Regions from separate parts of the Streptomyces sp. NPDC104367 genome, predicted to be linked through region 1. Evidence: riboswitches for the same ligand, from Rfam matches in the RefSeq annotation. Region 1 holds a riboswitch; the other holds the start of a gene.
The links. A riboswitch is a leader RNA that binds a small molecule or an ion and turns the genes downstream of it on or off. The one in region 1 is predicted to bind S-adenosylmethionine.

Region 2: linked by a shared signal. The riboswitch ahead of thrC (threonine synthase) and the one ahead of ACZ619_RS04910 (aminotransferase class V-fold PLP-dependent enzyme) in region 1 are both predicted to bind S-adenosylmethionine.

Annotation. Positions count from the first base shown of each region.
Region 1 is NZ_JBVJND010000002.1:454,023-458,227, forward strand. It holds gene ACZ619_RS04900 (rhomboid family intramembrane serine protease) at 1-613, shown strand, start outside; gene ACZ619_RS04905 (Lrp/AsnC family transcriptional regulator) at 610-891, shown strand; gene ACZ619_RS04910 (aminotransferase class V-fold PLP-dependent enzyme) at 1,055-2,416, opposite strand; SAM riboswitch class IV at 2,579-2,695, opposite strand; gene trpD (anthranilate phosphoribosyltransferase) at 2,802-3,866, opposite strand; gene qcrB (cytochrome bc1 complex cytochrome b subunit) at 3,999-4,205, opposite strand, start outside.
Region 2 is NZ_JBVJND010000051.1:34,874-39,078, reverse strand. It holds gene ACZ619_RS42905 (alpha,alpha-trehalose-phosphate synthase (UDP-forming)) at 1-363, opposite strand, end outside; gene ACZ619_RS42900 (glucosyl-3-phosphoglycerate synthase) at 447-1,391, opposite strand; SAM riboswitch class I at 1,549-1,691, shown strand; gene thrC (threonine synthase) at 1,710-2,993, shown strand; gene ACZ619_RS42890 (MoaD/ThiS family protein) at 3,040-3,315, shown strand; gene ACZ619_RS42885 (cold-shock protein) at 3,829-4,035, shown strand.

The DNA.
Region 1 (4,205 bases):
CCCGTCCTACGGCACCGGGGAGGCACTGGCGGCGGCCCAGCGGGCGTACTTCCGGCGCTGGGGGGTGGTCCCCGGCGACCTGTTCGGCGGCCCGGCGCGGGAGGTGCTGACCCCGGCCACGGCGCTGTTCATCCACGGCAGCTGGGTGCACCTGCTCGGCAACATGCTCTTCCTCTTCGTCTTCGGGGCGATGACCGAGGAGCGGATGGGCCGTGCCGAGTTCACCCTCTTCTACCTCGGCTGCGGCTGTCTCGCGCTGCTCGGCTACGCGGCCGCCAACGCCACGTCCCAGCAGTCGCTGGTAGGGGCGTCCGGGGCGATCTCGGCGGTCCTCGGAGCGTTCCTCTACCTGTTCCCCAGCGCCCGCGTGACCAGTCTTCTCCCGTTCCTCTTCTTCCTGCCCCTGCGCTTCCCGGCCTGGGTGGTGCTCCCCTTCTGGGCGGCCCTGCAGTGGCTGGCCCTGGACGGGGCCCCGGCCGGCCCCGGCGTGGCCTACCTCGCCCACCTGGTCGGATTCGGGCTGGGCTTCGGCTACGCGTGGGTGCGCTACGGCCGTGGCACTAAAGTGAGAGCCACTCCAGCTCCAGCCCCCGAGGGAGAGAACCAGCCGTGATCACCGCGATCGTCCTCATCAAGACCAGCGTGGACCGGATCCCCGAGATCGCGGAACGGATCGCCGCGCTGGAGAGCGTCAGCGAGGTCTTCTCCGTCACCGGCACGTACGACCTGATCGCCATGGTCCGCGTCCGCAGGCACGAGGACCTGGCCGAGGTCATCCCCGGCTCCATCAGCAAGATCCCGGGCGTGGAGGCGACGGACACGCACGTCGCGTTCCGCACGTACTCCCAGCACGACCTGGAGGCGGCCTTCGCGATCGGCCTGGACAACTAGCCCGGTACTTTCCGGGCGTCCGACCGCGACGCGCCCCGTCAGGGGCGCGGGGAACTGCGCGACCAGCCCCCACCGGCCCGCAGCCGGGCACGAAGCACCGCGATCCCCTGGGTGTCCGTCGTGGCCGGCCGCGCAGTTGCCCGCGCCCCTGACGGGGCGCTGATCACACCGCCGGGACGCAGCGGCCTTCCTCCGTACGGTACGACCACTTGGCGCCGTCGGTCACCAGTTCCCGGACCGCCGTCACGAAGCGCTCCACATGCTCGTCCGGCGTACCGGCGCCGAAGCTCACCCGGATGGCGTTGAGGGACTTCTCGCCCGGCGCCGCCTCCGGCGCCCCGCACTCGCCCTGGGTCTGCGGGTCGGAGCCGAGCAGCGTCCTGACCAGCGGGTGGGCGCAGAAGAGGCCGTCGCGGACGCCGATGCCGTACTCCGCGGAGAGGGCCGCGGCGAAGTGCGAGCTGTTCCAGCCGTCCACCACGAAGCTGATCACGCCGACGCGGGGGGCGTCGTCGCCGAAGAGGGAGAGGACCCGGACCTCCGGGACCTCGGCCAGCCCCGCCCGCACCTTGTCGATGAGGTGCCGCTCACGGGCGACCAGCGTGTCGAAACCGGCCTCGGTGAGCGCCTTGCAGGCGGAGGCGATGGAGTAGGCGCCGATCACGTTGGGCGACCCGGCCTCGTGCCGCGCGGCGCTCTCGTGCCACTCCACGGCCACTCCCCCGTCCTCGCGCCTGGCGACCTTGCGGCTGGCGCCGCCGCCCGCGAGGTACGGCTCGGCCGCCTGGAGCCAGTCGGCGCGGCCGGCCAGGACACCGGCGCCGAAGGGGGCGTAGAGCTTGTGGCCGGAGAAGGCGACCCAGTCGACGTCGAGGTCGCGGACGGAGACCGGGTGGTGCGGAGCCAGCTGGGCCGCGTCCAGGACGATCCGGGCGCCGTGCGCGTGCGCGGCGGCGGCCAGCTCGCGCACCGGCCACAGCTCGCCGGTGACGTTGGAGGCGCCGGTGACGCAGACCAGGGCCGGGCCGTGGGGGTCACGGTCGGCCAGCGCGCGCTCCAGGGTCGCCACGGCCTGCCGCGGGGTGCGCGGGGCGTTGAGGTAGGTGACCCGGGCGTCCTGCCAGGGCAGCAGGGAGGCGTGGTGCTCGGTCTCGAAGACGAAGACCTGGCAGTCGGCGGGGAGGGCGCGGGCCAGGAGGTTCAGGGAATCGGTCGTCGAGCGGGTGAAGATCAGCTGGTCGTCGGGGCGGCAGTCCAGGAACTCGGTGACGGTCCGGCGGGCGTTCTCGAAGAGGTCCGTGGAGAGCTGGGAGAGGTAGCCGGCGCCGCGGTGGACGCTGCCGTAGTAGGGCGCGTAGGCCGCGACGTCGTCCCAGACCCGCTGGAGCGCGGGGGCGCTGGCCGCGTAGTCGAGGGCCGCGTAGGCGACCTCGCCGCCGGTGACGAGCGGGACGGTGACATCCCGGCCCAGAACGGGCAGCGGGGCACAGACGGACCGGGCGGAGGCAGCGGTGGAGACGGACATGGCGAAGCTCCTGTGAGGGTGAGCGGAACCGCCGCGCCGGACGGTACGTCGACGGCGCGGGGAAAGTGAAAGGGGTACGCGGAGGCGGGGCTCTACGCCCTATCGCATTCGCTTGCTCACAGAAGGCTCCCTCGTACGACCAGGACCCCTGGTGTTTCGAGGGGTCCGCGCTTGCCGCAGACCTCGCTGCCTACGGCCTGGTCTTCACCCGGGGCACCCCGCCACGGACGGAGGGTTGCCGGACAGTCGGCCGGGGCCTCATGACTGTCACTCATGACCTGAAAAGAAAAGTAGGTGAAGTGATCGCCGATGCGCAACTTCTGTCCGGATGACGGGACGAGGGCAGGTCCCGCGGAGTCCGGCGGGGCCGGACTCCGCGACGCCCCTACTTGTTCGTCGCCGCCGCCCAGCGCTCCAGCGCGCGCTTGGCCGCCCCGGAGTCGATGGACTCGGCCGCCTTGTCCATGCCCGCCCGCAGCTGCTCGGCGAGCGTGCCCGGGCCCGGCTCCAGGGCCGCCAGGGCCGCCGCCGAGTTCAGCAGCACCGCGTCCCGCACCGGGCCCCGCTCGCCGTCCAGGAGGCGCCGGGCGACCTCCGCGTTGTACGACGGGTCGCCGCCGCGCAGCGCCTCCAGGGGAACCGGCTCGATGCCGACCTCGCGCGGGTCGAAGGTCTCCTCCGTGACCTTGCCGTCGCGCACGATCCAGACGTGGGACGTGCCGGTCGTCGTCAGCTCGTCGAGGCCGTCGTCGCCGCGGAAGACCAGGGAGGAGTGGCCGCGCTCGGCGAAGACGCCCGCGACCACCGGGGCCATCCGGGGGTCCGCCACGCCGACCGCCTGGGCGCGCACCCGCGCCGGGTTGGTCAGCGGGCCGAGGATGTTGAACACCGTGCGGATGCCCAACTGGCCGCGCGCGGCGCCCGCGTGACGCAGCGCCGGGTGGAACTTGACGGCGAAGCAGAAGGTGATCCCGGCCTCCTCGGCGACCTCGGCGACCCGCCGCGGGGTCAGGTCGAGGTTGACGCCGAGCTTCTCCAGGACGTCCGAGGCGCCGGACGCGGAGGAGGCCGCGCGGTTGCCGTGCTTGACGACCTTCGCTCCGGTGCCGGCCACCACCAGCGCCGACATGGTCGAGATGTTCACCGTCTTCGCGCCGTCGCCGCCGGTGCCGACGATGTCGACGGTGCGGCCCGGCACCTCGATGACGTTCGCGTGCTCGTACATCGTGCGGACGAGCCCGTTGATCTCCTCGACCGTCTCGCCCTTGGCCCTGAGGGCGACGACGAAACCGGCGATCTGGGCGTCGGTGGCCTGGCCGCGCATGATCTGGTCCATCGCCCAGGCCGTCGCGTCGGCGCTCTGGTCCTGGCCGTACAGCAGCGCGTTCAGTACCCCGGGCCAGGAAAGGCCCGCCGCGGTGTCGCCTCCAGCGGGGGTCACAGCGCTCATAAGGCCGCTCCTGATCGTCGTACGGGGATGATGGTGTACGACCCCCACCTTATCCAGCCCCGGGCATGGCGAAGGGCCCCCGTCCGTACACCGGACGGGGGCCCTTCGACCGTGGCGTGGCGACGCCGTGGATCAGTGGTGGCCGTGGCCGCTCGTGATCTCCTTGTACTCCTCGACAGTCGGCTTCGGGATCTGGTTGTCCTCGCCGTAGTAGGCACCGCTCAGCTTCGCGCGGAGCTTCTCGGGCCCCTTGACCTTGCGCTCGACACCGTTCTCGTCGACCGCCGCACCGACCTGGGCCGGCTCGTACTGGTGGTGAGCCGTGAGGGTGTGCAGCTG
Region 2 (4,205 bases), on a different contig from region 1:
CTGGTACAGCATGTGGTGCACGAACCACAGGACCGAGTTGGCGATGCCGTTGTACGCGTCGGAGAACACGTCCGCTTCGATGTCGAGCATCCGGACCCGCTGCCCGCCGGTGTCCGCCTCCGGCAGCAGACCGCCCCCGGCCCGGCGCACCGCCTCGCGGTCGCCGTCGCCGAGGGCCGCGCACACCCACACCGCGTTCGCGTCGGGGCCGATCGCCGACAGCCCGGAGACCAGCCCGCCGCCGCCCCGCCTGGCGTGCAGCGCGCCGGCCGGGTCGTCGTGGCGCAGCTCGTACGAGACCGGGCCGCGGTTGGACGCGACCAGCACATCGGCACCGTCGGAGGAAGCGATGGGGGAAGCCATACGCGTCAACCTAGCCCGGCCCGGAAACGCTCAAACGTACTGCTACGCCCGATGAGCGGCCGTATACGGACCGCACGTCGAAGTCACGCCACCCGGCGCTCGGCGTACTCCGCGATCTCCACCATGGGCGGGCGCTCCTCCGTGTCGACGGAGTAGGTGCGCGGCTCGAAGCCGTCCTCGCCCCGCTCGAACTGGGTCAGGGACGGGCGGATCAGATGGCCGCGGGCCAGCCGCAGCTGGGCCGTGCGGTAGATCGCCGCGGACATCCGGCCGAGGGCCTGGCCGTCCTGGTGGCGGTGCTTGCGGACGCCGACGTCGACCTGGGCCAGGGCGTCCAGGCCGGCCAGGTGCAGGGCGTCGACCAGCATGCCCAGCTCCACGCCGTAGCCGACCGGGAAGGGCAGCTGCTCCAGCAGCGAGCGGCGGGCCGCGTACTCGCCGCCCAGCGGCTGCACGAATCCGGCCAGCTGCGGCCAGTGCATGTTCAGCAGCGGGCGGGCCATCAGCTCGGTGACCCGGCCGCCCTGCCCGGCCGCACCGGCCAGCGGGCGGTCGTACATAGCCTTGACCAGGTCCACGTCCGGGTCGGTCAGCAGCGGGCCGACGATCCCGGCGACGAAGTCGGAGGAGAACTCCTTCAGGTCGGCGTCGACGAAGCAGACGATGTCCCCGGTGGTGACCAGCAGCGAGCGCCACAGGACCTCGCCCTTGCCGGGGACGGCGGGGATGCGCGGGAGGATCTCGTCGCGGTGGACGACCCGCGCGCCCGCCGCGGCGGCCACCGCCGCCGTGCGGTCGGTGGAACCCGAGTCGACGACCACGATCTCGTCGACGAGCGGTGCCTGCCGCACGAGGTCGTGACGGATGATCGCGACGATGTCGCCGACCGTCTCCTCCTCGTTGAGCGCGGGCAGCACGACGGAGACGGTCTGACCCGTGCGCTGCTTCGCGGCGAGTATCCGGTGCAGCGGACGGTCGTTCACGGCCCAGGAGCGGGTGGCCAGCCAGCGCTCGACTTCTTCCAGCACAGTCAGCGGCTCCTCACTGTCACGATCACACTGCGAGGTGTGATCCATCTCGCGGTACGGACGACTATCTCAACTGTCCTGGCCTTCGGTTACAGTCTTGAACAACGCCGATGACCATCGCATGTCGGAGGGTCACCCGGCGCCCACAACCACATACAGCTCATCCAGAGGGGCAGAGGGAAACGGCCCGATGAAGCCCCGGCAACCCTCCAGTCGGTACTCGTGTTCACAGCGAGGCTCCCGGCTTGGGAAGGTGCCAAATCCGTCTCACGGCGAGATGCGTCGTGAGGAAGATGAGGAGAAAGGGCCTCGCCTCACATGGCTGCGCAGACTGTTGCACCCGATTCCCCGAAGACCGTAGACCTGGGCCCCGCCACGGCGCTTTCCTGCCGGGAGTGCGGTCACCGCGTCCCGCTCGGCCCGCACTTCGCCTGCGAGGAGTGTTTCGGCCCGCTGGAGATCGCGTACGACTTCTCGGACTACGACACCGAGCAGCTCCGCGAGCGGATCGAAGCGGGCCCCTCGAACATCTGGCGCTACGCGCCGCTGCTGCCCGTCCCCGCCGACGTGGCCACCAAGCCGAACATCAACCCGGGCTGGACCAAGCTCGTCAAGGCCGACAACCTGGCCAAGGAGCTGGGGGTGACCGGCGGCCTGTACGTGAAGGACGACTCCGGCAACCCGACGCACTCCTTCAAGGACCGTGTCGTCGCCCAGGCCGTCGAGGCCGCGCGCGCCTTCGGCTACACCACGCTCTCCTGCTCCTCCACCGGCAACCTGGCCGGCGCGGTCGGCGCCGCCGCCGCCCGGGCCGGCTTCCGCTCCTGCGTGTTCATCCCGCACGACCTGGAGCAGGGCAAGGTCGTCATGGCCGCGATCTACGGCGGCGAGCTCGTCGGCATCGAGGGCAACTACGACGACGTGAACCGTTTCTGCTCCGAGCTGATCGGCGACTCGGCCGGCGAGGGCTGGGGCTTCGTCAACGTGAACCTGCGGCCGTACTACGCCGAGGGCTCCAAGACGCTGGCGTACGAGATCTGCGAGCAGCTCGGCTGGCAGCTCCCCGACCAGCTGGTCATCCCGATCGCGTCCGGCTCGCAGCTCACCAAGGTCGACAAGGGCCTCCAGGAGCTGATCAAGCTCGGGCTCGTCGAGGACAAGCCGTACAAGATCTTCGGCGCCCAGGCGGAGGGCTGCTCGCCCGTCTCCACCGCGTACAAGGCGGGCCACGACGTGGTCCGGCCGCAGAAGCCGAACACCATCGCCAAGTCGCTGGCGATCGGCAACCCGGCCGACGGCCCCTACGTTCTCGACATCGCGCGCCGCACCGGCGGTGCGGTGGAGGACGTGAACGACGAGCAGGTCGTGGAGGCGATCGAACTGCTCGCGCGGACCGAGGGAATCTTCGCGGAAACCGCCGGCGGAGTGACGGTTGGAGTCACCAAAAAGCTCATTGAGAATGGGCTCATCGATCCGACGAAGTCGCTTGTCGTACTCAACACGGGCGATGGACTGAAGACGCTGGACGCAGTCGCGGGTACCGGACTCACGGCGACTATTCGACCGAGTCTCGAGTCGTTCCGTGAGGCCGGGCTGGCCTAGCCGGCAGTAATAAGCAGGCAGCCGCTCTAATCCGGAGGTTTATAACGTGAGCGTCACCGTTCGCATCCCCACCATCCTGCGCACCTACACCGGTGGTCAGGCCGAAGTCAGCGCCGAAGGCGGAAACCTCGGCGAGGTCATCGCCGACCTGGAGAAGAACCACACGGGAATCGCCGCCCGCGTTCTCGACGACCAGGGCAAGCTGCGCCGGTTCGTCAACGTTTACGTCAATGACGACGACGTGCGATTCGAGCAGGGTCTGGAGACCGCCACCCCGGCCGGGGCCGGCGTCTCCATCATCCCGGCCGTCGCCGGTGGCTGACCCAGCCCTGACGCGGCCCTGACGCCGCCCTGACCGTCCTGACGTGGGGTCGGCGGGGGTTGACGTGATGGCCGAATGACCGAACATTACCTTTGGTAACGGCCATCACCGAGTGTTCATCCGATTGCCCCCTCCGCGAGAGAAGCGGAGGGGGCAATTCTGTGTGGTTGAGCGCGGTACAGTTGGGGAACGCGCTCCCGATCTCCGGGTCGGAGGCCCCGTATTGATACCGCGGGCCCGGCAAGAAGTAGCCAAAGTGTGCGCGTTAAATGCGGCTTTTGTGGCCTTTACGGGGCCCGACTTGCCCTGAATTCCGCCGAATTCTCGCTACATTCCGGACCCCTTCCGTCCAGAATTCTCGTCCGATTGACCTGTTGCAGACGGCAGTTGGGCAGATACATTCGGCCGCGGTCGACGCGTTCCGGCGCACGCCCCCAACCATTGGGGGGTGAGGTCTGACCCGGATCCGCGAAGTGTGGATCTGTGCAAGGGCCAGTAATAGGGGAGTTAGGCATGGCTCAGGGCACCGTCAAGTGGTTCAACGCGGAGAAGGGGTACGGCTTCATCGCGGTCGACGGTGGTGCGGATGTTTTCGTCCACTACAGCGCGATCCAGATGGACGGGTACCGCACCCTGGAGGAAGGTCAGCGAGTCGATTTCGAGATCTCGCAGGGCCAGAAGGGGCCGCAGGCGGACATGGTCCGGCTGGCGACCAGCTGAAGCACGCGCCGACTGACAGCGACGTTCTTCTGTACAACTTCGAAGGGCTCGTGCCTCCCGGGGCACGAGCCCTTCGGCATGCCCGGGAGGGGGCTGACTCCGCGGGCCCGATCCCCGGGAGGCGCTTGCACTCGCCTACCCCGAGTGCTAATCATTGGCGTTAGCACTCT